Regions from separate parts of the Pseudomonas sp. YA1 genome, predicted to be linked through region 4. Evidence: predicted binding sites of a transcription regulator. Region 4 holds the regulator's gene; each other region holds the start of a gene.

What was found. Region 4 encodes FliA, which starts transcription of late flagellar genes. Its sites were predicted from a motif close to CTAAAGTTTNNNNNNNNNNNGCCGNTAA; they were not measured.
Region 1: the regulator FliA is predicted to act here: its motif matches at 2,432-2,459, upstream of AC4OR5_RS13120 (methyl-accepting chemotaxis protein).
Region 2: the regulator FliA is predicted to act here: its motif matches at 4,764-4,791, upstream of AC4OR5_RS24065 (methyl-accepting chemotaxis protein).
Region 3: the regulator FliA is predicted to act here: its motif matches at 2,318-2,345, upstream of AC4OR5_RS17330 (methyl-accepting chemotaxis protein).

What each region holds. Positions count from the first base shown of each region.
Region 1 is NZ_JBZWBG010000008.1:106,268-113,312, forward strand. Features, by position in the region: gene aprA (serralysin family metalloprotease AprA) at 1-110, shown strand, start outside; gene aprI (alkaline proteinase inhibitor AprI) at 357-752, shown strand; gene AC4OR5_RS13120 (methyl-accepting chemotaxis protein) at 765-2,390, opposite strand; gene lhpD (bifunctional delta(1)-pyrroline-2-carboxylate/delta(1)-piperideine-2-carboxylate reductase) at 2,630-3,634, shown strand; gene AC4OR5_RS13130 (aldehyde dehydrogenase (NADP(+))) at 3,738-5,318, opposite strand; gene AC4OR5_RS13135 (dihydrodipicolinate synthase family protein) at 5,411-6,328, opposite strand; gene AC4OR5_RS13140 (trans-3-hydroxy-L-proline dehydratase) at 6,479-7,045, opposite strand, start outside.
Region 2 is NZ_JBZWBG010000018.1:128,154-135,198, forward strand. Features, by position in the region: gene AC4OR5_RS24040 (amino acid permease) at 1-1,179, shown strand, start outside; yybP-ykoY riboswitch at 1,318-1,442, shown strand; gene AC4OR5_RS24045 (TMEM165/GDT1 family protein) at 1,532-2,110, shown strand; gene AC4OR5_RS24050 (nuclear transport factor 2 family protein) at 2,227-2,670, shown strand; gene AC4OR5_RS24055 (NAD-dependent epimerase/dehydratase family protein) at 2,680-3,705, opposite strand; gene AC4OR5_RS24060 (M48 family metallopeptidase) at 3,849-4,670, opposite strand; gene AC4OR5_RS24065 (methyl-accepting chemotaxis protein) at 4,833-6,971, shown strand; gene AC4OR5_RS24070 (SOS response-associated peptidase) at 6,974-7,045, opposite strand, start outside.
Region 3 is NZ_JBZWBG010000011.1:137,437-144,481, forward strand. Features, by position in the region: gene cprA (cationic peptide resistance protein CprA) at 1-681, shown strand, start outside; gene AC4OR5_RS17330 (methyl-accepting chemotaxis protein) at 719-2,284, opposite strand; gene acnA (aconitate hydratase AcnA) at 2,657-5,389, opposite strand; gene rlmM (23S rRNA (cytidine(2498)-2'-O)-methyltransferase RlmM) at 5,716-6,774, shown strand; gene tusA (sulfurtransferase TusA) at 6,857-7,045, shown strand, end outside.
Region 4 is NZ_JBZWBG010000008.1:243,089-250,133, reverse strand. Features, by position in the region: gene AC4OR5_RS13745 (chemotaxis protein CheA) at 1-491, opposite strand, end outside; gene AC4OR5_RS13740 (protein phosphatase CheZ) at 692-1,480, opposite strand; gene AC4OR5_RS13735 (chemotaxis response regulator CheY) at 1,500-1,874, opposite strand; gene fliA (RNA polymerase sigma factor FliA) at 1,976-2,719, opposite strand; gene fleN (flagellar synthesis regulator FleN) at 2,716-3,558, opposite strand; gene flhF (flagellar biosynthesis GTPase FlhF) at 3,697-4,986, opposite strand; gene flhA (flagellar biosynthesis protein FlhA) at 5,070-7,045, opposite strand, start outside.

The DNA of each region.
Region 1 (7,045 bases), 140 kb from region 4:
ACGCGGCGAGCAAGGCCGGCAGCCTGGCGATCGACCTCAGCGGGGACGCCCATGCCGATTTCGCGATCAATCTGATCGGCCAGGCGACCCAGGCCGACATCGTCGTCTGACGCGCTGAAGCGGGCGCGGTTCGGTGCGGCGGTACGAACCGCGGCCCTTCGGCCGGCCGGGCACTGTTCGAATTGATAGGTGTCTTCCACAGGAGCGAAGTTGTGAACTGTGGCGCGCCCGTGGGCCGGCGGCCCGGCGGACGAACGGAGGCCCGCGGCGCCTGGCGCGCGCTGGCGTTCGAAGCGAGGATGGCGGGCGGCGTTCGCCGCGTTCTCCGATGTTCCAGGCTTGAAGGAGATCTCTCGATGTCGGCAAGCGCGAAGCTCTCCAGGATGGTTTGCTTGCTCTGCGGTTTTTTCAGCACAGGTATCAGTATGGCCAGCAGTCTGATTCTTCTCAGCGCTTCCGATCTCGCCGGGCAATGGACCCTGCAGCAGGACGAGGCGCCCGCGATCTGCCACCTGGAGCTGCGCGACAGCGAAGTGGCGGAAGCCAGTGGCTACGACCTGGGCGGCGATACCGCCTGCCTGACGCGCTGGCTGCCCAGCGAGCCGCGCGCCTGGAGGCCTACCCCGGCCGGGATCGCACTGCTCGAACGCGGCGGCCTGACCCTGATGCTCCTCGGTCGCCAGGGCGAGGGCGACTACCGGGTGCAGAAGGGCGACGGCGGGCAGTTGGTGCTGCGCCGCGCGACGCCCTAGCTCGCCTGCGGGTCAGACCACGAAGCGACCGATCATGCCCTTGAGGTCGTTGGCCAGGCGCGACAGCTCGTGGCTGGCGCCGCGGGTCTGCTCGGCGCCCTGGGTGGTCTGCACGGCAACGTCGCGGATGTTCACCAGGTTGCGATCGACCTCGCGGGCGACGTGGGCCTGCTCCTCGGCAGCGCTGGCGATCACCAGGGTGCGCTCGTTGATCCGCGTGGCGTGCTCGGCGATCTCGCCCAGGGCGTGGTCGGCGGCCTCGGCCTCGTCGAGCATCTGCCGGGCGCGCTGGTCGTTCTCGCGCATCGCGGACACCGCGGTGTCGGTGCCCTCGCGGACGCTGGCGATCATGCCTTCGATCTCATGGGTCGATTGCTGGGTGCGGTGGGCGAGGGCGCGCACTTCGTCGGCGACCACCGCGAATCCGCGGCCCTGCTCGCCGGCGCGGGCGGCCTCGATGGCGGCATTGAGGGCGAGGAGGTTGGTCTGCTCGGCGATGGCGCGGATCACGTCGAGCACCTTGCCGATGTCCTGCGCCTGGCTGGCCAGGCCCTCCACCAGGCGCGCAGTCTGGCCGATCTCGGTGTTCATCTGGCGGATCGAGCGGACGGTCTGTCCGACCCGTGCGCGGCCGTTGCCGGCGGCCCGTTCCGAGAGACTGGAGGCCTCGGCGGTGGAGCTGGCGTTGCGCGCGACCTCCTCGACCGCCGCGCTCATTTCGTTGACCGCGGTGGCGGCCATCTCGATCTCATCGTTCTGCCGGGCCAGCGACCGGTTGCCTTCCTCGGTCACCGCGTTCAGTTGCTCGGCAGCGGCGGCCAGCAGCGCGGCGGAATCGCCGATCTGCTCGATGGTGTCGTGCAGGCTGGCCTGCATGCTGCGCATGGCCTTCATCAGTTGCGCCGGCTCGTCGTCGCCGTCGCTGGCGATCTCGCCAGTCAGGTCGCGGGCCGCGATGCGGTCGGCGCAGGACACCGCCTGGCGGATCGGCACGACGATGCTGCGGGTCAGCAGCCAGGCGATCGTCACGCTGGCCGCCAGGGCCACCAGCAGCACCGCGAGGATCGCGGTGGAGGCCCGGGAGTAGACATCGGCGGCTTCGGCGGTGGAGGCGCGGGCGGCCTCGCGGTCGAGGGCGATGAGTTGCTTCAGGGTCCGCTGCACCTGCTCGTAGCGCTGCAACTGGGCCCCGCCCATCAGCACGCTGGCTTCGTCGGTACGGTTGTCACGGGACAGCGCGAGCAGGGCGGCGTGTCCTTCGAGGTATTCCTGCTGGCGCTGGACGAACTGGTCGAGCAACGCGCGCTCCTCGTCCAGGACCAGCAAGGGGCGGTATTCCCTTTCCACCCTGGCGAGGGTAGCGATGACCTCGTCCATCCGTTGTTCCTGCTGGCGCATGCGCGTGGCGTCGTGCAGCAGCACGTGGTTCATCTCGCCGAGGCGCAGTTCGCTCATCAGGCCGCTAAGCTGGGCCGAGGCTTCGACGCTGGGCAGCCAGACCTCGCCGATATCCTTGGCGGCGCGGTTCAGCGAACCCATGCGGTTGTGCGCGAAGAGGCCGAGCGCCACCAGCAGCGAGGCGAGGATGGCGAAGCCGATGACGGCGCGTGGGGTGATGGCGATACGACGAAGAAGCATGGGGTGGTCTCCGACCGGGCTGTGGGAAGGTGCTTGGCCCTGTAGCGGGGCGCGGAGGGGTTTCTTGAGGGGCTGCGGGGCTATTTGGAATTGCCCTACATGATTGCTAGGAATTTTCTGTAAGTTTTCGATGTGCTCGAGCCGGTTGTGCCGTTTTCGGCATGCTCCGGGTCGATTGAGGTCAAGAGAAGGCTGTCGCGGCAGGCCACCCTAGGGATTGGTTGAACAAGGAGAAGCCCGTGATCCGAATGACGCTGGACGAGGTCCGCGAGCTGGCCGTGCGCATCCTGCGCCGGCACGCTTTCAGCGAAGCCCATGTACAGGCGGTGGCCGATACCCTGGTGGCGGGGGAGCGTGACGAATGCGCGTCCCACGGTATCTGGCGGTTGCTCGGCTGCATCGCCACCCTGAAGGCCGGCAAGGTATCCGCCGACGCCGAGCCGGAACTGCACGACATCGCTCCCGGCCTGCTGCGGGTCGACGCCCATGGCGGGTTCTCCCAGTGCGCATTCCGGCTGGGGCTGCCGCATCTGCTGGAGAAGGCCCGCAGCCAGGGCATCGCGGCGATGGCGGTGAACCGCTGTGTGCATTTCTCCGCGCTATGGGTTGAGGTCGAGGCACTCACCGAGGCGGGCCTGGTGGCCCTGGCGACCACGCCGAGTCATGCCTGGGTGGCGCCGGCGGGCGGACGCAAGCCGATCTTCGGCACCAACCCGATCGCCTTTGGCTGGCCGCGTCCGGACGGCCCGCCGTTCGTCTTCGACTTCGCCACCAGCGCCGTGGCGCGTGGCGAGATCCAGTTGCACGAACGCGCCGGCAAGCCGATCCCGCTGGGCTGGGGGGTGGACGAGCAGGGCGAGCCGACCACCGATGCCAGCGCCGCGTTGCGAGGCGCCATGCTTACTTTCGGCGGGCACAAGGGCTCGGCCCTGGCGGCGATGGTCGAACTGCTCGCCGGTCCGCTGATCGGCGACCTGACCAGTGCCGAGTCGCTGGCCTACGACGAGGGCAGCCGTTCTTCTCCCTACGGTGGCGAACTGCTGATCGCCATCGATCCGCGGCGCATGCTCGGCGCCTCGGCGGAGGAGCACCTGGCGCGCGCCGAGACGCTGTTCGAAGGCATCGTCGAACAGGGCGCGCGCTTGCCCTCGCAGCGACGCTTCGAAGCGCGCGAACGCAGCGCCAGGGACGGAGTGACGATTCCCGAGGCGTTGCACCGGGAGCTGCTGGCGTTGCTGGAGTGAGCGCAAGGCGAGGGGCCGACCGGACAGCGTGGCGCAGCGAGGACGACTGCGTAGGGCGGATAGCGCCAACGGCGTTATCCGCCATCCAGGCTTCCAGGCGTGCTCAATCCAGGGCCTCGCGCGTGCTCCGGCCATCGACCAGGCGCAGCAGGCCCAGCGGGTTGGCGTTCTTCAGGGCGTCCGGGAGCAGGCTGTCGGGGTAGTCCTGGTAGCACAGCGGGCGCAGGAAACGCTCGATGGCCAGGGTTCCCACCGAGGTGCCGCGAGCGTCGGAGGTGGCCGGGTAGGGGCCGCCGTGGACCATGGCGTCGCACACCTCGACGCCGGTCGGATAGCCGTTGAATAGCAGGCGCCCGGCCTTGCCTTCGAGCAGCGGGACCAGCCCGGCGAACGCCGCGAGGTCGTCCGCTTCGCCGATCAGGGTCGCCGTCAACTGGCCGTGCAGGTTGTCCAGCGCGCGGGCAAGTTGTTCCTCGTCGGCCGCCTCGACGACCACGGTGGCCGGGCCGAACACCTCTTCCTGGAGCAGTTCGTCGCCTTCCAGCAACAGGCCCACGTCGGCCTTGAACAACTGCGGATGGGCCTGCCGTCCTTCCTGTGGCGCGCCGGCCAGGCGCCGGATGCCGGGGTGGCGCTCCAGGCGTTGCAGCCCTTCGACATAGCTGCGCAAGGTGCCGGCGTTGAGCATGCTCTGTGCCGGCCTGGCGGCCAGTGCCTCGCCCAGGGCCGCGACGAAGGCGTCGAAGCCGGGGGAGCGCAGGCCAAGCACCAGACCCGGCTTGGTGCAGAACTGGCCGCAGCCGAGCGTCACCGAGGCGGCCAGCTCCTCCGCCACCTGCCGGCCGCGCCGGCGCAGGGCTTCGGGGAGCACCACCAGCGGATTGATGCTGCTCATCTCGGCGAACACCGGGATCGGCTGCGGCCGCGCCGCTGCCAGGTCGCACAGTGCGCGCCCGCCCTTGAGCGAACCGGTGAAGCCGACCGCGCGGATGGCCGGATGGCGCACCAGCGTCTCGCCGATGCCGCTGCCGTAGACCATGTTGAATACCCCGGCCGGCATGCCGCTGTCGGCCGCCGCCTGGAGGATCGCGTCGGCCACGCATTCGGCTGTGGCCATGTGTCCGCCGTGGGCCTTGACCACCACCGGACAGCCGGCGGCCAGGGCGGCGGCGCTGTCGCCGCCGGCGGTGGAAAAGGCCAGCGGGAAGTTGCTGGCACCGAACACCGCCACCGGGCCGAGACCGATTCGCCACTGGCGCAGGTCGGGGCGCGGCGGGGTACGCCCGGGTTGTCCGCGATCGATGCGCGCGCCGTGGAAGTCGCCACGCCGCAGGACTTCGGCGAACAGCCGCAACTGGTTGGCGGTACGTGTCCGTTCGCCCTGGATGCGTACGGCGGGCAGCGCGGTCTCGCGACGGACCAGGGCGACGAAGTCGTCGCCCAGGGCGTCGAGGCGCGAGGCGATCGCCTCGAGGAATCCGGCGCGGCGCGTGGCGGACAGTTGCCGGTAGTGTGGATAGGCGCGTTCGGCGGCGCGGGCGGCGGCGTCGACCTCCGCCTCGGTGGCCTGGACGAAGGCGTAGGGCAGCGCTTCGCCGCTGTCGGCGTCGAGGCTGCGCAGGATGAGGTTGCCGGCGGCGCTGCGAGCGCCGCCGACGTAGTTGTGACCGAGGATACTGGGCATGGGGCCTCCCTGGGGACGGTGGACGGAATGCTCTGCCGCTGGCTCTCGCCGGCCGCTCCCTGGGGAGCGAGGCGGCGAGGGCGCGGCGCCGGCTACAAGCCGACGTCCGGCAGCACCGGCCGGCTGGCCAGGGCCTTGGCCATGATCCGCTCGACGTGCTCGCGATCGGCGCCGCGCAGGGCCAGGCGCGGTGGACGGGTGAGGGCGCTGCCGCGACCGGCGAGTTCCTCGCAGAGCTTGATGCACTGCACCAGGTCGGGACGGGCGTCGAGATGGAGGATCGGCATCAGCCACTCGTAGATCGGCATCGCCTCGGCGAAGCGCCCGGCCCTGGCCAGGCGGAAGATGGTCTCGCCTTCCTTCGGGAACACGTTGGACATTCCCGAGATCCAGCCCTGGGCACCCACCGCCACGCTTTCCAGGACCACGTCGTCGAGGCCGGCGAAGAGGATGAAGCGCTCGCCCACCTGGTTGCGTACGTCGATGAAGCGGCGGGTGTCGCCGGAGCTGTCCTTGAAGCAGACGATGTTCTCGCAGTCGGCCAGGGAAACCAGGATGTCCGGGGTGACGTCGTTCCGGTAGATCGGCGGGTTGTTGTAGACCATCACCGGCAGGTCGGTGCCGCTGGCCACGCTGCGGAAATGCTCGGCGGTCTCGTGCGGCTTGGAGGAATAGACCAGCGCCGGCATCACCATGATGCCGTCGACGCCGACCCGCTCCACCGCCTTGGCCACCTTCGCCGCGCCGGCGCTGGTGAACTCGGCGATCCCGCAGATCACCGGCACGCGGCCGCCGGAGGCATCCTTGGCGACCTCGGTGACGGCCATCTTCTCCTCGATGGTCAGCGAGGTGTTCTCGCCGACGCTGCCGCATACCACCAGCCCGGACACGCCGTCGCGCACCAGGTTGGAAATGACCGTGTGGGTTTCCTCCAGGTTCACCGAGAAATCGGCGTTGAATTGGGTGGTGACCGCGGGGAATACGCCGCTCCAGTTGACGTGCTTGCTCATGGTTTCTCCTTTTTTCGTATTTCGTATACGAATTCAATCGGACCGCTGCGGTCCGAGTCACAGGGCGACGGCAGCGTTCGCCGTCGTGGGCGATCCGGTACGCGCCGGATCGGTTTCCGCCCGGCCGCTGCCTGCGGTCGGTCGGGGTGGTCAGCAGTGGCCGCCGGGCCAGGTATCGGACAGCCGATAGCCTTGCGGCCAGGGATCGTCCGGGTCGAGCAGGTACTGGTGGATGCCGGTGATCCAGGCCCGCCCGGACAGGCACGGGAGGATCGCCGGACGGCCGCCGAGTTCGGTCAGCGACTCGATGTGGCAGTGGAATTCCGAACCGATGATGGAGCGCCCGACGAAGCGTTCGCCGACCCGCAGCTGGCCTTTCGCCTGGAGCACCGCCATCCGCGCCGAGCAGCCGGTGCCGCAGGGCGAGCGGTCGATCTTGCCGGGGCGGATGACCACCGCGTTGCTCGCGCCGAGGACACCGTCGCGGCGCTCCGGCGGCGCGGCCAACTGGCAGAAGGACAGATGCTCCCAGTCCGGGTTGGTCGGGTGGTGGAAGCCCAGTTGTTCGTTGGCCGCGTGGGTGATCTTCAAGCCGGTGGCGACCAGCTCGGCGGCCTCGTCGGCGCGCAGGGCGAAGCCCAGGCGCCGGGCGTCGGCGATGACGAAGCTGTCGCCGCCGTAGGCGGTGTCGACCTGTAGCGAGCCGAGGCCCTCGAC
Region 2 (7,045 bases), on a different contig from region 4:
GCCCTCGGCTGGAACTACTGGTACAACTGGGCGGTGACCATCGCCGCGGAGCTGGTGGCAGCGCAACTGGTGATGAGTTTCTGGTTCCCCGAGGTGCCGGGCATCTACTGGAGCGCGATCTTCCTGGGCATCATGTTCGGCCTCAACGTGATTTCCGCGCGCGGCTTCGGCGAGAGCGAATTCTGGTTCGCCCTGATCAAGGTAGTCACGGTGGTGATCTTCATCGGCGTCGGCCTGGCGACCATCTTCGGCATCATGCATGGCGTGGAGTCGCCCGGCTTCAGCAACTTCACCATGGGCGACGCGCCCTTCGTCGGCGGCTTCCAGGCAATGGTCGGGGTGGCGATGATCGCCGGCTTCTCGTTCCAGGGCACCGAACTGATCGGCATCGCCGCCGGTGAATCGGAAAATCCGCGGAAGAACATCCCGATCGCCATTCGCCAGGTGTTCTGGCGCATCCTGATGTTCTACATCCTGGCGATCTTCGTGATCGGCATGCTGATTCCCTACACCGACCCGAACCTGCTGAAGAACGATGCCAGCGACATCAGCGTGTCGCCCTTCACCCTGCTCTTCGAGCGCGCCGGCTTCGCCGCGGCGGCCGGGGTGATGAACGCGGTGATCCTCTCGGCGATCCTCTCCGCCGGCAACTCCGGCATGTACGCCTCGACCCGGATGCTCTACAACCTCGCCCTCGAGGGCAAGGCACCGCGCCTGTTCTCCCGTGTCTCGCGCAGCGGCGTGCCACGCAATGCGCTGTACGCCACTACCCTGGTCGGCGCCCTGTGCTTCCTCACTTCGGCCTTCGGCGACAGTACCGTCTACACATGGCTGCTGAACACCTCGGGCATGTGCGGCTTCATCGCCTGGCTGGGCATCGCCATCTCCCACTATCGCTTCCGCAAGGGCTACCTGGCCCAGGGCGGCCGCCTGGAAGACCTGCCCTACCGGGCCAAGCTGTTCCCCTTCGGCCCGCTGTTCGCCTTCGCCCTGTGCATGGTCATCACCCTCGGGCAGAACTACCAGGCGCTGGTGGGCGAACGCATCGACTGGATCGGCCTCCTCGCCACCTACATCAGCCTGCCGCTGTTCCTGGCGATCTGGCTGGGATACCGCTGGAAGAAGCGCGCGCGCTTCGTTCGCTACCACGAAATGGACGTCAGCCCGACCAATACCTGATTCACCCTGCCGCCCAGCGATTCCTCGCGGATCGCTGCGGATGCCGGCACGTTTCCTTGCGATCAGGCTCCCTCGCCGCCCTCCCGGACGAAAGTTTCCGTCCCGGGCTTGCCCAAGCCGCCCGGCTTGGGCAGAATGCGCCCCGTCCTAGGGGAGTAGTCTCCCGCGAGCGCCGCACCGGCCTCGCCCGGCACGCGTCAACACACTTGGTCCGCAGACCATGGCGCGCGCGGCCCAAGCCTGCCCAGACAGGCCAAGGGTTTGACAAGACCTATGACACGCACGATCTGACCCGGGGCGGGCAGATGGCGCGTGTCATGGTGATTGGTCGACCCGCCCCTTAGGAAGCCTGATGGAATCGCTGTTCGTCCCTACCCTGATCGTTGCCCTCGCGGAAATCGGCGACAAGACCCAGTTGCTGGCGCTCCTGCTCGCGGCGCGTTTCCGCAAGCCGTGGCCGATCATCGCCGGCATCGTCGCCGCCACCCTGGCCAACCATTTCGCTGCCGGCGCGGTGGGCGCCTGGGTCGCCAGCTTCTTCTCGGAAGCTACCCTCAGCTGGATCCTCGCCGCCTCCTTCATCGCCGTCGCCCTGTGGACGCTGGTACCGGACAAGCTCGACGACGAAGAGTCCGGACTGAAGAAATACGGCCCCTTCCTCACCACCCTGATCGCGTTCTTCCTCGCCGAGATGGGCGACAAGACCCAGGTCGCCACGGTCATGCTGGCCGCCCAGTATCCGCATTTCTGGCTGGTGGTGATCGGCACCACCCTGGGCATGCTGATCGCCAACGTACCGGTGGTACTGATCGGCAACCTGGCCGCCGACAAGCTGCCGCTGACCCTGATCCGCCGCCTGGCCGCGGCCGCCTTCGCCGCACTTGGCCTGTACGCCGCCTGGCACGCCGCGCAATTGACCGGCTGGCTCTGAAGGACTGCGCCGCCGGGCCCGGGATGGCTGGGCGGCCAATGCAAAATGCATGGGAACGGCTACAGTTCAGGCAGGCACCGGATGCCTGCCCCACCACTCGCCCACGAGAGCCGGAGATGCCCTCACACGACCTGAAACGACTCGCCCGCCATCATATCGAGCTGTCCTGGAACAAGGGCCGCATGGCGTTGGTGGAGCAGTTGCACAGCAAGGATTTCCTCTACAAAAGCTCGTTCATCGGCCATCCCCTGGATACTGCCGGCTATATCCGCCTGCTGCAGGACATCCGCACGGCGATGCCGGACCTGGAGGTCGTGGTCGAAGACTGCATCGGCGAGGAACGCAAGGTGTTCACCTGGAGCACGCTGATCGGCACCATCGTCCGGCCGACCCTGGGCTATCCGGCCAGCGACAAGGTGCTGAGCATTTCCGCGATGGGCTTCTGGGTGTTCAACCCGCAGGGCCAGTTGCAGGAGCTGTGCACCATGTTCGACATGGAGAGCTTTCGCGCTCAGCTGGGACTGCAGACCCGACCCTTCGCGGAAAAAACGCTGCCCTAGCCAACCGTCCTAGGCGTTGAAATAGCCGTTGTCGCGGAACCAGTCGATGGCGCGCAGCAGGGTGTCGTCGAGGGCGGTGGTGGAGAAGAAGCCGAGTTCCTCGCGGGCCTTGCGTCCATCGAGGAACTGCCCGCCAGCCATCACCTCGATGGCGGTTTCGTCGAGCAGCGGCAACTGGCCGCTGACCCGGTAGCGCAGGCGGCCCAGGGTGGCCAGCGCGCGAGCCATGGCCATCGACATCGGCTGCGGCGCAGGCTGGCCGAGCAGCTCGGCGATACGCCGGGTCAGGTCGGCCATTTCCAGGTTGTGCCCGGTCAGCAGGTAGCGCTCGCCGATACGCCCGCGCTCAAGGGCCATCAGCAGGCCGCGCCCGGCTTCGGCGGCATCGATGACGTTACGCTGGCCGGCGACGTAGTGGGTCATCTCGCCATTGCCGATGGCGGTGATCACGCGCCCGGTGGTCGGGCCGATGTCCAGTTCGCCGAGTACCATGCCGGGGATCCCGATCACCACCGGCAGGCCGTTGCGCGCCTGCTCCCGGGCCTGCTCGTCGAGCGCCCATTTGCACAGCACGTAGGAACTCTTGCCGCTCGGCAGGCTGTCGTAGAACAACCCCTCGTGGCCCGGTAGTCCCTGGGGATGCCGGGGCATGGCATATGCCGAACCGACGTAGAGGATGCGCGGCACCCTGGCCTGCAGGCAGGCGGCATAGAACGGGTTGGTCTGGCCCAGCGCGCTGGCCACTTCCTCCTGCCAGCGGCGCGGCCGCGAAGGATAGTAGCCGGCGCTGAAGATCACCCCGTCGAGGCCGCGCAGGGCGCGTTCCAGGCCGGCGTGGTCGAGCATCTCGGCGACCCGGCACTCGGGCTCCAGATAGGCGAGACGCTGGATCTGCGAAGAAGGACGGTGGATCAGCACCAGATCGTGACCGGCGGCCCTGATGGCGCGCGCGGCGTGATGTCCCAGCAGGCCGGTGGCTCCGAGTACGGCGTATTTCACATGAGCTCCAGGGCGTGAGAGTGGCTGTTCGTCCACGGGTCCCGCAAGCGGGTCGGCCAGCAGTCTAGGCCGAACGCCGGCGAGATACCAAACAGCAGGTTACGGAAATACACAACAGGCGTTTCCGATGGTAAGCCTGTCGGCGCGCCGGCCGCCCCCCGCGACCGCGCGCCCTGGCCTCACTTGCCGCGCCTGGCCTGCTGGTACAGCGGCATCACCTTGGGAATCGCGGCCTGGAGATTGGCCATCCGCGAACTGTCGGAGGGGTGGGTGCTGGTGAACTCGGGCTGGCTGGCACCGCCGCTGGCCTTGCCCATCTTCTGCCAGAGGGTGATCGCCGCTTCCGGGTTGTAGCCGGCGCGGGCGGCCAGCTCGAGACCGATCAGGTCGGCTTCGTTCTCGTTGGCACGACTGTTGGGCAGGGTCATCAGGTAGTCGACGCCGGTATTGGCCAGTTGCAGGCTTTCCTGGCCGAGGCCGGCCAGGGCGCCGATCTGGCTGGCCACCTGCACGCCGTAGGCCTTGGACATGGCCTCGCGCCCATGCTCGCGCAGGGCGTGAGCGATCTCATGGCCCATCACCGCGGCGATCTCGTCGTCGGTGAGCTTCAGCTTGTCGATCAGCCCGGTGTAGAAAATGATCTTGCCGCCGGGACCGCAGTTGGCGTTGAGTTCGTCGCTCTTCACCACGTTGACTTCCCAATTCCAGCTGGTGGCGTCCGGGCGGAAGGCGGCGGTCTGCGGGATCAGCCGCTGGGCGATCGCCTTGACTCGTCGCGCGTCGGCACTGCTGGTATCGAGCACGCCGGCGCTTTTCGCCTCGCCGAGAGTCTTCTGGTACGACTGGGCGTACATCTGGTCGACTTCCTGGCTGGACAACATGCTGAACATGTATTGCTTGCGGTCGACGCCGACGGCGCCGCCGCTGGTGGTGTTCACTGCCTGGCAACCGGCGAGCAGCAGCGCGCCGGCGAGGGTGGCGAATCGGAAGGGATGAGCCATGGTCCTTTGTTCTCCTCTGAAGGCCGAGCGCATGGTAGGCCGCGCCTCGAGCGCCGGCAACAGCCGTTGGCGAGGAAATCTCCATCGGCCGATTAAGGATTTGCCGCCCTCTTGCCGATAACCTCGCCAGAGACAATTCCAACAAGGGTCGGAAGTCCCATCATGAAGCTCAAGTCGATCCAGTTTTCTGTCGCCGCCCTCGCCGGCGCCAGCGTTCTAAGCGTCGTCGTGGTGTTGGTGCTGTATGCCCTGTTCGCCGGCGCGCGAACCCAGGAACTGGTGCAGCAACGCACCCAGGGCCTGCTGGAGAAGGTCATCAACGAGCGCCTGGTGGCCCTGGCCCGCGCCCAGGTCAGCCAGATCCAGCGCGAGCTGGAGTATCCGCTGACGGTGGTCCACGGCCTGGCCAACAGCACCCGCCTGCTCGGCGAGCCGGGCGCCGACGGCATGCCGCAGTTGAACGCCAGCCGCGACGAAATCTCCGCGCTGCTGCGTAGCACCGTGCAGAACAACCCCAAGCTGCTCGACACCTTCATGGCCTGGGAAGCCAATGCCTTCGATACCGACGCCGCCTTCGCCGGGCAACCCGGCAAGGGCTACGGCCCGGACGGTCGCTACCTGCCCTGGTGGTATCGCGGCGCCGACGGCAAGCCGATCGTCGAGGCCATGACCGACAGTATCGATAGCGAAAAGCTGCTGCCCACCGGGGTGCGCGAGAACGAATTCTACGCCTGTCCGAAAGAGAACAAGCGTCCCTGCATCATCGACCCGGCCCCCTACGAAATGGGCGGCAAGACCGTGATGATGTCGTCCTTCAACGTGCCGATCATGGTCGGCGACCAGTTCCGCGGCGCAGTCGGCGCCGACCTCTCGCTGGCCTTCATCCAGGACCTGCTCAAGCGCGCCGACCAGCAGCTCTACGATGGCGCCGGGGAAATGGCGCTGATCGCCAGCAACGGCCGCCTGGTGGCCTACACCCGCGACGACAGCAAGCTCGGCGAGCCCGCCGGCAGCGTCCTCGACGGCAACGAAGTGGACAACCTGAAGAACCTCACGATCGACCAGCCGCTCTACGACATCGACGCCGAGCACGGTCACATCGAGCTGTTCCTGCCTTTCACCATCGCCGACAGCGGCGTGCGCTGGACCCTCATGCTGCAGATTCCCCAGGCGGCGGTATTCGGCGAACTGCAGCAACTCCAGGGCGAGCTGAGCGACCAGCGCCAGCAGGATATCCTCGGCATGAGCCTGGCCGGTCTGGTGGTAGCGGCCCTCGGCCTGCTGGTGGTCTGGCTGGTCGGCTACGGCATCGCCCGGCCGCTGCGCCAACTGGTCGGCATGCTCGACGACATCGCCCAGGGCGAAGGCGACCTCACCCGCCGCCTGAGCAGCGAGCGCGCCGACGAGCTGGGCTCCATCGCCAAGGGCTTCAACACCTTCCTCGGCAAGCTGCAGAACATGATCGGCCAGGTGGTGCAATCGGTGCAGAAGGTCAGCGACTCCTCGGAGCACACCGCCGACATCGCCATCCGTACCAACCAGGGCGTGCAGCAGCAACTGGCGGAGATCGAACTGGTGGCCACCGCGGTCCACGAGATGACCGCCACCGCCCAGGACGTGGCGCGCAACGCCACCCACGCCGCCGAGGCAGCCAACCACGCGGACCAGGCCGCGCACCAGGGCAAGCAGATCGTCGAAAGCAGCTCGGCGGCGATCCAGGCCCTGGCCAGCGAGATCGGCCGCGCGGTCGGCGTGGTGCAGAACCTGGCCAAGGACAGCGAAAACATCAACGCGATCCTGGTGGCGATCCGCGGTATCGCCGAGCAGACCAACCTGCTCGCCCTCAACGCCGCCATCGAGGCCGCCCGCGCCGGCGAGCAGGGTCGCGGTTTCGCGGTGGTGGCCGACGAGGTACGCAACCTGGCGCAGAAGACCCAGCAGGCCACCGAAGAAATCCAGAGCATGATCCAGCAGTTGCAGCAGGGCACCCGCGACGTGGTGAAGGTCATGCAGGACAGCCAGGACCGCACCGACGACAGCGTGCGCCATGCGCGCCAGGCGGCCGAAGCGCTGGAGTCGATCACCCAGGCGGTATCGGTGATCAACGACATGAACACCCAGATCGCCAGCGCCGCCGAGGAGCAGAGCGCGGTGGCCGAGGACATCAACCGCAACGTCGCCAACATCGGCCAGGTCGCCAACCAGGTGGCCGGCGGCGCCGACGAGGCCTCGCAGGCCAGCGCCGAGCTGACCCGCCTGGCCGAGCAGCAGCGGCGCCTGGTGAATCAGTTCAGGGTCTAGCGTCAGGCCGGGGTCAGGCACTCCGGCCCGTCGGTTTCAGGCTTGTTGACGAAGCCGGCCAGGGCCACGCTGCG
Region 3 (7,045 bases), on a different contig from region 4:
GAGTCGCCGATCAGCGAGTCCTGGGAGTTCCCGGCGGCGGAGCAGCAACTGGTGGACTACACCGCGTCCAAGGCGGAAATCGAGCGGCGCATGCGCGAGGAACTGCCGGGCCTGCCCCTGGTGGTGGCGCGGCCATCCATCGTGGTGGGCCACCGTACCCTTGGCTGCCAGGCCTCCGGCAGCATCTTCTGGGTCTTCCGCATGGGCTTCGCCCTGGAAAGCTTCACCTGCGGCCTGGACGAGCAGATCGACGTGATCCCGGTCGACTACTGCGCCGAGGCGCTGATCGGCCTGGCGCTGAAGCCGTGCCTGGGGCACAGCCTCTACCATATCTCCGCCGGCCATCGCGCCGCCTGCACCTTCGGCGAGATCGACGAGGCCTTCGCCCGCGCCAACGGGGCGGCGCCGGTAGGCGAGCGCTACCGCAAGGTGGAGGTGGACGACCTCAAGGAACTGGCGAAGAGTTTCGAGTCGCGCATCGGCCCGGCCAATCCGCGTCTGGTCCTGCGCGCGTTGCGCTTGTACAGCGGCTTTGCCGACCTCAACTACCTGTTCGACAACAGCCGTCTGCTGGAGGAGGGGATCTCCGCGCCACCGCGCTTCACCGACTACCTCGACGTCTGCGTGCAGTCGTCCAGCGCGGTGAGCATCCCGGCGCAGATGCAATGGGACTTCAAGTGACGGCAGGCGCGGGGAGCTTCCTCCCCGCGGCCTGATCTCAGCGGTTGAAGCGCTCGACCAGGGAATACTGGCTCTGCGCGGTGGTGGTCAGTTCCTCGCTCAGTTTCGCCGTGCGCAGCGCCTCGTCGGAGGTCTGCTCGGCCAGGGCGGCGATGGTGCTGATGTTGCGGTTGATTTCCTCGGCCACCGCGCTCTGTTCTTCCGCGGCGGCGGCGATCTGGGTGGTCATCTCGGTGATGTTGCTGACCGCCTCGCTGATGCCGACCAGCGCGCTGTCGGCTTCCAGCACTCGCTGGACCCCGGCTTCGGCCTGCTGCAGGCCGCTCTCCATGGTATGTACCGCATCGTTGGCGGTGTTCTGCAACTTGGCGATCAGGTGGTGGATCTGCTCGGTGGAGGCCGCGGTGCGTTGCGCCAGCGAGCGCACTTCGTCGGCCACCACGGCGAAGCCGCGTCCCTGGTCGCCGGCCCGCGCCGCCTCGATAGCGGCGTTGAGGGCGAGCAGGTTGGTCTGGTCGGCGATGCCCTTGATCACATCGACCACGCCGCCGATCTCGTTGCTGTCCTGGGCCAGGCGACTCACCGCGGCCCCGGTCTCGCCCACCGACTCCGACAGGCGCTGGATGGCGTTGCGCGTCTCCGCGGCGATGTCGCGGCCGCGCGAGGTCAGTTCGTTGGCCTTCTGCGTGGCGTCGGCGGTCAGCTGGACATTGTTCGCCACTTCCTGGGTGGTGGCGGCCATCTCGTTGACCGCGGTGGCCACCTGCTCGGTCTCTGCGCGCTGCTGTTCCAGACCGGCGGAGCTGTGGTGGGCCAGGGTGTCGGCCTGGCGCGCCTGCTCGGTGAGGTATTCGGCGGTGTCCTGCAGGCGCGTCAGGCAGGTCTTCAGGCGCGCGTCCTGGCTGAGGATGGCCATTTCCAGGCGCGCCTGGTCGCCGCGGCTGTCGGTGTACATCTGCGCGATCAGCGGGTCGGAGGTGGTCTGTTCGGCGAGCCGCATCAGGCGCTTCAGCCCGCGCTTCTGCCAGCGCAGTCCGGCGAGGCCGAGCGGAACGGCGAGCAGGCCGGCGAGGATGAAGCCCCACCAGGAGTTCAGCCAGATACCGATGAGAAAGCCGATCTGGCTGATCAGGATGAACGGCAGCCAGTCGAGCAGTACCGGCAGCCAGCGGTCGCGCCGGGGGATCGCCGGCTTGCCGGCGCCGAGGCGACGGTAGAGGGCCTCGGCGCGCTGGATCTGTTCGGCGGTCGGCTTGACCCGCACCGACTCGTAGCCGACCACCGCGCCCTGGTCGTAGATCGGCGTGACATAGGCGCTGACCCAGTAGTGGTCGCCGTTCTTGCAGCGGTTCTTGACGATCCCCATCCACGGGCGGCCGGCTTTGAGGGTGGTCCACATGTGGGCGAACACCGCCGGCGGGACGTCGGGGTGACGGATCAGATTGTGCGGCGCGGACATCAGCTCCTCGCGACTGAAGCCGCTGATGTCGATGAAGGCTTCATTGCAGTAGGTAATGATGCCTTTGAGATTGGTGGTGGTGATCAGGCGTTGCTCCGCCGGATAGACGCGCTCGTGCTGGGTGATGGGTTGATTGTTGCGCATGGGCCTTCCAAAACAAGTGAAGCATTTACCTCTGCATCGGCGAAAACGCCTTTCACATGAGGGATTTGTGAATGCTTTCACGAGGAAAAACAGATAGCTATTGACCCAAAGCATGAGAACCGACCACGTGGTCGGATAGATGGCGGATTCGCTGATGGAGGTCAATACGTTACGGTTTCGTGTCATTCCCGGCGGCGCGCATGGGCTGGGGAGGGGCCTGGCGGATAAGCGCGAGGCGGCCATTCGCCGGTACTGCGGGGTATCGGCGGATGACGCAGGGGCGTTGTTCTCCCTGCGAAGCGCCCGCCGCCCCGGGCGCCGGAATGAAAAAGGGGTGGCCGAAGCCACCCCTCCGCGCGTACCGCCGCTGCCTCAGAGCATGCTGCGCAGCACGTAGTGGAGGATGCCGCCGGCCTTGAAGTACTCGACCTCGTTGAGGGTGTCGATGCGGCAAAGGACCTTGAAGCTGTCCTGGCTGCCGTCCTCGCGGGTCACTTCCACGCTGAGCGGCATGTGCGGCTTGAGTTCGCCGCCGAGGCCGCGGATGTTCAGCACCTCCTTGCCGGTCAGCTTCAGGCTCTTGCGGTCCTGGCCGTTCTCGAACTGCAACGGCAGCACGCCCATGCCGACCAGGTTGGAGCGGTGGATGCGCTCGAAGCTCTCCGCGATCACCGCCTTCACGCCCAGCAGGTTGGTACCCTTGGCCGCCCAGTCGCGCGACGAGCCGGTGCCGTATTCCTTGCCGGCGACGATCACCAGCGGGGTGCCGTCCTGCTGGTAGCGCATGGCCGCGTCGTAGATCGCCAGTTTCTCGCCGCTGGGCACGTACAGGGTATTGCCGCCTTCCTCGCCGCCGAGCATCTCGTTCTTGATGCGGATGTTGGCGAAGGTGCCGCGCATCATCACCTCATGGTTGCCGCGACGGGAGCCGTAGGAGTTGAAGTCCTTCGGTTCCACGCCGTGCTCGCGCAGGTAGCGGCCGGCCGGGCTGTCGGCCTTGATGTTGCCGGCAGGGGAGATGTGGTCGGTGGTCACCGAGTCGCCCAGCACCGCCAGCACCCGCGCCTGCTCGACGTCGGCGATGGCCGGCGGCGCCTCGGCGATGTGTTCGAAGAAGGGTGGATGCTGGATGTAGGTGGAGTCGGCCTGCCACTCGTAGGTGTCCGACTGCGGCACCTGGATCGCCTGCCATTTCTCGTCGCCGGCGAAGACCTCGGCGTACTCCTTGTGGAACATCTCGGTGTCGACCTTCTGGATCGCCTCGGCGATTTCCTTCTGGCTCGGCCAGATGTCCTTCAGGTAGACCGGCTGGCCGTCCTTGCCGGTGCCCAGCGGTTCCTCGCTGAGGTTGATCCGCACGCTGCCGGCCAGGGCGTAGGCCACCACCAGCGGCGGCGAGGCCAGCCAGTTGGTCTTCACCAACGGGTGCACGCGGCCTTCGAAGTTACGGTTGCCGGAGAGTACCGAGGCGACGGTCAGGTCGGCCTGCTGGATGGCTTTCTCGATCGGCTCCAGCAGCGGCCCGGAGTTGCCGATGCAGGTGGTGCAGCCGTAGCCGACCAGGTCGAAGCCGAGTTCGTCGAGGTAGCGGGTCAGGCCGGCGGCCTTGAAGTAGTCGGTGACCACCTTGGAGCCCGGCGCCAGCGAACTCTTCACCCAGGGCTTGCGTTGCAGGCCTTTCTCCACCGCCTTCTTCGCCAGCAGGCCGGCGGCCATCATCACGCTGGGGTTGGAGGTGTTGGTGCAGGAGGTGATGGCGGCGATCACCACCGCGCCGTTCTTCAGGCGGTGGGTCTGGCCGTCGTGCTGGTAGTCGATCTCGCCGAAGGCGGCGTTGGCGCCGACCGCGGTGCCGCCGCCGCCCTCGCTGAGCAGGCGGCCTTCTTCGGTGCTGGAGGGATGCAGTTGCAGGCCGAGGAACTCGTTGAAGGCGCTGGCGACGTTCTGCAGGGCCACGCGGTCCTGCGGGCGCTTCGGTCCGGCCAGACTGGCCTCGACTTCGCCCATGTCCAGGTGCAGGGTGTCGGTGAACACCGGCTCGTGGCCCTTCTCGCGCCACAGGCCCTGTTCCTTGCTATAGGCCTCGACCAGCTTGACCGTGCTTTCCGGACGCCCGGACAGGCGCAGGTAGCCGAGGGTGATCTCGTCCACCGGGAAGAAGCCGCAGGTGGCGCCGTATTCCGGGGCCATGTTGGCGATGGTGGCGCGGTCCGCCAGGGGCAGGTCGGCCAGGCCGTCGCCGTAGAACTCGACGAATTTCCCCACCACGCCCTTCTTGCGCAGCATCTGCGTGACGGTCAGCACCAGGTCGGTGGCGGTGATGCCCTCGCGCAGCTTGCCGGTGAGCTTGAAGCCGATGACCTCGGGGATCAGCATCGATACCGGCTGGCCGAGCATGGCGGCTTCCGCCTCGATGCCGCCGACGCCCCAGCCGAGCACGCCGAGGCCGTTGATCATGGTGGTGTGGGAGTCGGTGCCGACCAGGGTGTCGGGGAAGGCGTAGGTCCTGCCATCCTCTTCCTTGGTCCAGACCGTGCGGCCCAGGTACTCCAGGTTGACCTGGTGGCAGATGCCGGTGCCCGGCGGCACCACGCTGAAGTTGTCGAAGGCGTTCTGGCCCCAGCGCAGGAAGGCGTAGCGTTCGCCGTTGCGCTGCATCTCGATCTCGACGTTCTGTTCGAAGGCCGATTCGCTGGCGAACTTGTCGACCATCACCGAGTGGTCGATGACCAGGTCCACCGGCGACAGCGGGTTGATCTTCTGCGGGTCGCCGCCGGCCTTGGCCATGGCCGCGCGCATGGCGGCCAAGTCGACCACCGCGGGCACCCCGGTGAAGTCCTGCATCAGGACCCGCGCCGGGCGGTACTGGATCTCGCGGTCGGAACGGCGCTCCCTGAGCCAGTCGGCGAGGGCCTTGAGGTCGTCGCCGGTGACGGTGCTGCCGTCCTCCCAGCGCAGGAGGTTTTCCAGCAGGACCTTCAGCGACATCGGCAGCTTGCCGAGATCGCCCAGGGTCCGGGCGGCTTCCGGGAGGCTGTAGTAGTGGTAGGTCTTGCCGTCCACAGCGAGACTGCGAAGGGTTTTCAGGCTGTCCAAAGCAGGCATTTCTGATTTCCTCACGGCGGGCCCGGGGGCGGCGGGCCTGGCCTCGTCCTGACGCCAGGCCCGTCGTCGAGCCGATAGTGCCTGGCTTCGCCCGGGACCCGCGGCGTCCGCGGACGCCAGGGTGCCGTTACCTCGGTAATGCGCGGTGGCCCGATCCCATCGGTACCGGCCGCTGGCGAGAGTCAGACTTTGGGATAGCGTTGTTCGAAACCTTCAAGCTAGACCGGCTCGAGGGCTCCTGCCATATACACTGGACCGACGAACGGTCGCTGCAGTTCCCTTGAGGCATGCCCGGCACTATAGTGCGCGGCCAAGGAGACAACCCCATGAATACCCTGTTGATGCACTGCCGGCCAGGCTTCGAAGGTGAAGTCTGCGCCGAAATCGCCGAGCATGCAGCCACTCTCGAGATTCCCGGCTACGCCAAGAGCAAGCCGGCCAGCGCCCACGTCGAGTTCGTCTGCCAGGACGCCGACGGCGCCGAGCGCCTGATGCGCCGCCTGCGTTTCGCCGACTTGATCTTCCCGCGCCAGTGGGCGCGCGGACCCGGCTTCATCGAATTGCCGGAAAGCCAGCGCATCGAGGTGCTGCTGGCGGAACTGGCGAGTTATCCGGTCTGCGGCAGCCTCTGGCTGGAGGTGCTGGACACCAATGCCGGCAAGGAGGTCTCGACCTTCTGCCGCAAGTTCGAGAAACCGCTGCGCGCCGCGCTGGTGAAGGCCGGGCGGTTGCAGGAGGACCCGGCGCTGCCGCGCCTGCTGCTGACCTTCCGCTCCGGCCGGGAGGTCTTCGTCGGCCTCGCCGAGCCGCGCAACAGCGCGCTCTGGCCGATGGGCATCCCGCGCCTGAAGTTTCCCCGCGAGGCGCCGAGTCGTTCGACGCTGAAGCTGGAGGAAGCCTGGCACCAGTTCATCCCGCGCAGCGAATGGGACAAGCGTCTGGCGCCGGACATGCTCGCCGTGGACCTCGGCGCGGCGCCGGGCGGCTGGACCTGGCAACTGGTGAACCGGGAGATGCGGGTGACCGCCGTGGACAACGGGCCGATGGCGGAGAACCTGATGTATTCCGGGCTGGTCGACCACCAGAAGGTCGACGGCTACCAGTACCGCCCGCGCCAGCGGGTCGACTGGATGGTCTGCGACATCGTCGAGAAGCCGGCACGCACCGGTGCGTTGATCGAGACCTGGATCGGCGAAGGGCTTTGCCGCGAGGCGGTGGTCAACCTCAAGCTGCCGATGAAGCAGCGCTACGCCGAGGTGCGCAAGATCCTCCAGCGCCTGCGCGAGAGCTTCGACGCGCGCGGCCTGAAGGTGGCGATCGGCTGCAAGCAGCTGTATCACGACCGCGAGGAAGTGACCTGCCATCTGCGCCGCCTCGAACGTTGAAGCGGCGGCGTTCCGGCCGGGGACAGGTGACCGGCCGCGCCGCATGCGCGACAATGCGCGGATTCTGTTGCGGAGTTTCCCGATGACCCATTCTGTCGACGCCATTCTCGACGCCACCGGCCTGAACTGTCCCGAGCCGGTGATGATGCTGCACAACAAGGTCCGCGACCTGGCGCCCGGCGGCCTGCTCAAGGTGATCGCCACCGATCCCTCGACCCGCCGCGACATCCCCAAGTTCTGCGTGTTCCTCGGCCACGAGCTGGTCGAGCAG
Region 4 (7,045 bases):
TCGCTGGAGGCACTCTGCGCGGGCGCTTCCGGCGGCGCCGCAGGCTCGGCTGGCGGAACGGCCGCTGGCGGCGCTTGCACAGGTTCCGCGGGCGCGGCGCCCTCGGGCTCGGCCAGGCGGGCAAGGGCCGCCAGCAGTTCGGGCGTCGCCGGGGTCGGTTCGGACTGCTCGCGCACTTGGTCGAACATCGCGTTGACCGTATCCAGCGCCTGCAGCACCACATCCATCAGTTCGGAGCTGACGCGCCGCTCGCCCTTGCGCAGGATATCGAAGACGTTTTCCGCAATGTGGCAGCATTCCACCAGCGCGTTCAGCTGGAGGAAGCCGGCACCGCCCTTGACCGTATGGAACCCACGGAAAATGGCATTGAGCAGGTCCATGTCGTCCGGCCGGCTCTCCAGCTCGACCAGTTGCTCGGACAATTGCTCGAGAATCTCGCCGGCCTCAACCAGGAAGTCCTGGAGGATTTCTTCATCGGCGTCGAAGCTCATTCGGCTGCTCCCAGAGACGTGTTACTCGAAAGGATCGGCAGGACCGCTGTCCTGCCGGAAATACCGGCCCGGCTTTCCGGACCGACTTCAGCCCGCCCGCCGGGATCATCGGCATGACGAAGGCTGTGCCGGCAGCCCGCGGATGCCAGCGTTCAATGCTTACTTAACGGCAGCGATGCCGCAGTCTTGAGCCGGGCGGGTCAGAAACCCAGGCTGGACAGCAGATCGTCCACGTCATCCTGCCCGGACACCACATCCTCTCGTTTTTCCGCGGCGACCTGCGGCCCCTCGCCCTTGGCCGAACGCTCCAGCGCGGCCTGGTGGCGCATGCTCACGTGGTCGTGCTCGATTCCGGCGTAACGGTCCACCTGGCCGGCCATCCAGACCAGCTTCACGAGGTTGCTCTCGACCTCGGTGACCAGCTTGGTGACACGCTTGATCACCTGGCCGGTCAGGTCCTGGTAATCCTGCGCCAGCAGGATGTCATTGAGCTGCGAGGACAACTGGCCGGCGTTCTCGCCGCTGCGCACGAGGAACTGTTCGATGCGCTTGGCCAGCTCGCGGAAGCCGTCGGCGTCGATTTCCCGGCGCATGAAGCGTTGCCACTCCTGGTGCAGCTCCCGCGAATCGTCGCCCAGTTGGTTGACCAGCGGGGCGCTCTGCTCCACCAGGTCCATGGTCCGGTTGGCGGCCTTCTCGGTCATTTCCACCACGTAGGAAAGACGATCGGTGGCATCGGCGATCTGCGACATTTCCTGCGCGTGGGGGGAATGCGGGTCGATCTGGAAATCGACGATGGCGTTGTGCAGTTCGCGGGTCAGCTTGCCCACTTCCTGGTAGAGGCCACGGTCCCTGGCCTGGCTGAGCTCCTGGATCAATTGCACCGCCTGCTGGAAGTGCCCCCGTTCGAGACAGTCCACCAGTTCGCGCGCGTGTTTTTTCAGGGTCGATTCGAATTCGTCGCCCGTGGAATCGTTACCAAGCACCATGACACCCTCTTGGCCGGCTTCAGCCGTTGACCCGCTCGAAAATCTTCTCGATCTTTTCCTTCAGGACCTGAGCGGTGAAGGGTTTGACCACATAGCCGTTGACCCCGGCCTGGGCCGCTTCGATGATCTGGTCGCGCTTGGCCTCGGCGGTGACCATCAGCACCGGCAGGTGCTTGAGGCGCTCGTCGGCGCGAACCGCGCGCAGCAGATCGATGCCGGTCATGCCCGGCATGTTCCAGTCGGTGACGAGAAAGTCGAAATTGCCGCTGTGCAGCATCGGCAGCGCCGTGGTGCCGTCGTCGGCCTCGGCGGTATTGGTGAAGCCCAAGTCCCGCAAGAGGTTCTTGATGATGCGTCTCATCGTGGAAAAGTCGTCCACGATGAGAATTTTCATGTTCTTGTCCAAGTAAACCTCCGTACAGACCAGAGCGCGCCCCAGGGGACGCGCCACACATTCTTTTGCGTTAACGGTTACAAGCTGCGGTCGAGGCCGGTTCAGGCCGACCGCCAATCGGCCAGGCGCGCACGCAAACGCGCGGCGCACTGGCTGTGCAACTGGCTGACCCGCGATTCGCTGACGCCCAGTACCTCGCCGATCTCCTTGAGGTTGAGTTCCTCGTCGTAATACAACGCCAGCACCAGGCGCTCGCGCTCCGGCAACTTGGCGATGGCATCCGCCAGGGCCGCCTGAAAACGTTCGTCGAGCAGGCCGTGGATCGGTTCGTTGTGACTGAGGCTGGTGTCTTCCGGCAATCCATGTTCGCCGTCCTGCAACAGGTCGTCGAAGCTGTACAGGCGGCTGCCCTGCGTGTCGCTGAGGATGCCGTAGTAATCTTCGAGGCTCAATTGGAGTTCGGCAGCAACTTCGTGATCTTTAGCGTCGCGTCCGGTTCTCGCCTCGATCGCGCGGATCGCGTCGGTCACCATGCGCGTGTTGCGGTGCACCGAACGCGGCGCCCAGTCGCCCTTGCGGACCTCGTCGAGCATGGCCCCACGGATGCGGATGCCGGCATAGGTCTCGAAGCTGGCGCCCTTGCCGGCGTCGTATTTCTTCGCGGCCTCGAGCAGGCCGATCATGCCGGCCTGCATCAGGTCCTCCACCTGCACGCTGGCCGGCAGGCGGCCGAGCAGGTGATAGGCGATGCGCTTGACCAGTGGTGCGTAACGCTGGATCAGTTGCTCCTGGGAGTTCTGCGCTTGCGCCTTGCTATACATACGCACTCCAGAGGCCGCTGTCATACGGCCGAACCTGTCGCGGGGTGTTGGACCAGTCGTTCGACGAAGAACTCCAGGTGCCCGCGCGGGTTGGCCGGCAGCGGCCAGCTGTCGACCTTCTGCGCGACCGCCTTGAAGGCCAGGGACGCCTTCGAGCGGGGGAATGCCTCGTATACGGCTCGCTGTTTCTGCACGGCCTTGCGTACCGACTCGTCGTAAGGGATGACACCTACATACTGTAGTGCGACGTCGAGGAAACGGTCAGTGACCTTGGTCAGTTTGGCGAACAGGTTGCGTCCTTCCTGCGGGCTGTGGGCCATGTTGGCCAGGACCCGGAAGCGAGTCATGCCGTGGTCGCGGTTGAGCAGCTTGATCAGGGCGTAGGCATCGGTGATCGAGGTCGGCTCGTCGCAGACGACCAGCAGCACCTCCTGCGCGGCGCGGACGAAACTGACCACCGAATCGCCGATTCCGGCGGCAGTGTCGACGACCAGGACATCGAGGTTGTCGCTGATATCGCTGAACGCCTGGATCAGCCCCGCATGCTGCATGGGCGAGAGGTGCACCATGCTCTGCGTGCCGGAGGCCGCGGGAACGATGCGCACGCCACCGGGACCGAGGAGGAGGACATCGCGCAGTTCGCAGCGTCCCTCGATCACGTCGGCCAGGGTGCGCTTGGGCGTGAGTCCCAGCAGGACGTCGACGTTGGCCAGGCCGAGGTCGGCATCCAGCAGCATGACGCGACGGCCGAGATCGGCCAGAGCCAGTGCCAGGTTCACCGACACATTGGTCTTGCCGACGCCGCCCTTGCCGCCAGTTACTGCGATCACCTGTACGGGATGCATGCTACCCATCTGCTTCATACCTTGTGTTGTCGTCTTCCCGGAACGCCCCTTCCAGCGCTCTCCGGTATTGGCGGGAATGATGCGCCATCGTTCCCGGCCCGGCGGAAGCCACCTTCGCTTCCGTCACCCGCGCCACGCGCGGTTCTTCCCACGTCCTCAGCCGGCACGCCGCGCCGGTTGCTGGTAGAGCCCGGCGAACATCTCGGCCATGGCGTCCTCGCTGGGCTCTTCCGGTGCCTGCAGGCTCACCGCCCGGCTGACCAGTTGGTGACTGCGCGCCACCTGCAGGTCGTCCGGAATCCGCGGCCCATCCGCCAGATAGGCTACCGGGAGACGCTGGGCGATAGCCAGCGCCATCGATTCACCGAGGCTGCCCGCCTCGTCCAGCTTAGTCAGGATGCAACCCGCCAGCCCGCAGTGCCGATAGGTCTGGTAGGCCGACTTGAGCACCTGGCTCTGGCTGGTGGTGGCCATCACCAGGTAATTCTTCACGTTCAGGCTCGGCGACGCCAGTGCCTCGAGCTGCATGCGCAATGCCGGGTCGCTGGCCGGCAGGCCGGCGGTATCGATCAGCACCATGCGCTTGCGCGCCAGCGGCGCCAGGGCCTGGATCAGCGACTGGCCGGGATCGACCAGGGTCACCGGTACGTTGAGGATCCGACCGAGGGTCTTGATCTGCTCCTGGGCGCCGATCCGGTAGCTGTCCATGCTCACCAGCGCCAGGCTCTGGGCGCCGTACTTGAGGACGTAGCGCGCGGCCATCTTCGCCAGGGTGGTGGTCTTGCCGGCGCCTGCCGGGCCGACCAGGGCCAGTACGCCGCCCGCGTCGAGCGGGTCCTGCTCGGGGGTCTGCACGGCACGCGACAGGTGCGCCAACAGCATGCGCCAGGCCTGGCGCGTATCGCCCACCGCGGCGACCCGCTCCAGCAACGGCTTGCTCAGCTCCGCCGGCAAGCCCATGCGCTGCAGGCGCCGCCAGAGATTGGCCTGCTGCGGACGCTGGTGCTGCAACTGGCCCCAGGCGATGGAACCCAGTTGTACCTCGATCAGCTCGCGCAGGCCGTTCAGTTCGAAACGCATTGCCTCGAGGGTCTGGCCGCCCGCCTGGGGCTTGGCCTGCGCCGCCGTCATGGACTCGGCCAGGGACGGACGCGCCGGCTTCTCCTCGGCGAACAATTGACGGTCCTTGCGCTGGTTTTCCGCCGGACGCGCCGTCAATTCGGCGCGCGCCTCGGCGATCCGCGCCTGGGTCTTGCGCAGCTCCACTTCCAGCGCCGGGTTGGGCTTGCTCGGCGCCGGCGGGGCCTGGTAATCCAGCGCCGCGGTCAGCTCGATGCCGCCGGCGACCCGGCGGTTGCCGAGAATCGCGGCGTCCGGACCCAGTTCGTCGCGGACCAGTTTCATGGCCTGACGCATATCGGCGGCGAAGAAGCGTTTGACTTGCATTGCCCGAACCCCTCAGTTCAGTAGTCTTGCCGGCAACCTCAGGTTGCCCGGTGTGCCGGCCCTGGAGCCGGCGCAGCCCTCGTTCAGTTCTGCCCCACCGTCGCGACGATGGTGACTTGCTTGTTGTCCGGGATTTCCTGGTAGGCCAGCACATGCATGCTGGGCACCGCCATCCGCGCGAAGCGCGACATCATCGAGCGGATCGGCCCGGCAACCAGCAGGATCGCCGGCTTACCGAGCATCTCCTGGCGTTGCGCGCTCTCGATCAGCGAGCGTTGCAGCTTCTCGGCCATTCCCGGCTCCAGCAACATGCCGTCCTCGGAGCCTTGTCCGGCCTTCTGCATGCTGTTCAGCAAAATCTGTTCCAACCTCGGCTCGAGCGTGATCACAGGCAGCTCCGGCTCAAGCCCGACAATGCTTTGCACGATTGCGCGGGACAACGCGACGCGAACCGCGGCGACCATCGCGCCGGGATCTTGACTCCGCGGAGCGACGTTGGCGATGGCCTCGGCGATGGTACGGATGTCGCGCACCGGCACCTGCTCCTGGAGCAGCGCCTGCAGGACCTTGAGCAGGGTGGACAGGGAAATCAGCCCCGGCACCAGCTCTTCCGCCAGCTTCGGCGAGCTGCGCGCGAGCAATTGCAGGAGCTGCTGCACTTCTTCATGGCCCAGCAGCTCGTGGGCGTGCTTGTGCAGCACCTGATTCAGGTGAGTGGCGACCACGGTGCTCGCATCCACCACGGTGTAGCCCAGCGACTGCGCCTGGTCGCGCTGGCCGGGCTCGATCCATACCGCTTCCAGGCCGAAGGCCGGGTCCTTGCCGGCGATGCCGTTGAGGCTGCCGAATACCTGGCCGGGGTTGATCGCCAGCTCGCGATCGGGATAGATCTCCGCTTCGGCCACGCTGACCCCCATCAGGGTCAGGCGGTAGGCGTTGGGCAGCAGGTCGAGGTTGTCGCGGATGTGCACCGAGGGCATCAGGAAGCCCAGCTCCTGGGACAGCTTCTTGCGTACGCCCTTGATCCGCGCCAGCAGTTGCCCGCCCTGGTTGCGGTCGACCAGCGGGATCAGCCGGTAGCCGACTTCCAGGCCGACCATGTCCACCGGGGTGACATCGTCCCAGCCCAGTTCCTTGACCTCCTGGGCACGCTGCGCCGGCAGCAGCTCCTGCTGGCGCTGTACCTCCTGCTCGGCGACCTGCTTGGCCTTGTTCTGCCGGTGCCAGATCCAGTAGGCAGCAGCGCCGGCCAGGGCGCCGAGGCCGATGAAGGAAACATGCGGCATGCCCGGCACGGCGCCCATGGCGATCAGGATCGCCGCGGAAATCGCCAGCGCCTTGGGCGAGGCGAACATCTGCCGGTTGACCTGCTGGCCCATGTCCTCGGAACTGGAGACCCGCGTCACCATGATCGCCGCCGCGGTCGACAGCAGCAGCGACGGCAGTTGTGCCACCAGGCCGTCACCGATGGTCAGCAGGGCGTAGACCTTGCCGGCGTCGCCGAAGGACATCGAATGCTGGATCATGCCGATGGCGACGCCGCCGATCAGGTTGATGAAGAGAATCAGCAGGCCGGCGATGGCGTCACCGCGGACGAACTTGCTGGCACCGTCCATCGAACCGTAGAAGTCGGCCTCCTGGGCCACCTCGCTGCGGCGCTTCTTGGCTTCCTCCTGCTCGATCAGGCCGGCGTTGAGGTCGGCGTCGATGGCCATCTGCTTGCCGGGCATGGCATCCAGGGTGAAGCGCGCGCTGACTTCGGAAATCCGCCCGGCGCCCTTGGTCACCACCACGAAGTTGATGATCATGAGGATCGCGAACACCACCACCCCGACCACGTAGTTGCCGCCGATCACCACTTCGCCGAAGGCCTGGATCACCTTGCCTGCGGCGCCATGGCCGTCGTGGCCGTGGAGCAGCACCACGCGGGTCGAGGCAACGTTCAGCGCCAGGCGCAACAGGGTCGCCACCAGCAGGATGGTCGGGAACACGGCGAAGTCCAGCGGCCGCAGGGCGTACACGCAGACCAGCAGGACGACGATGGACAGGGCGATGTTGA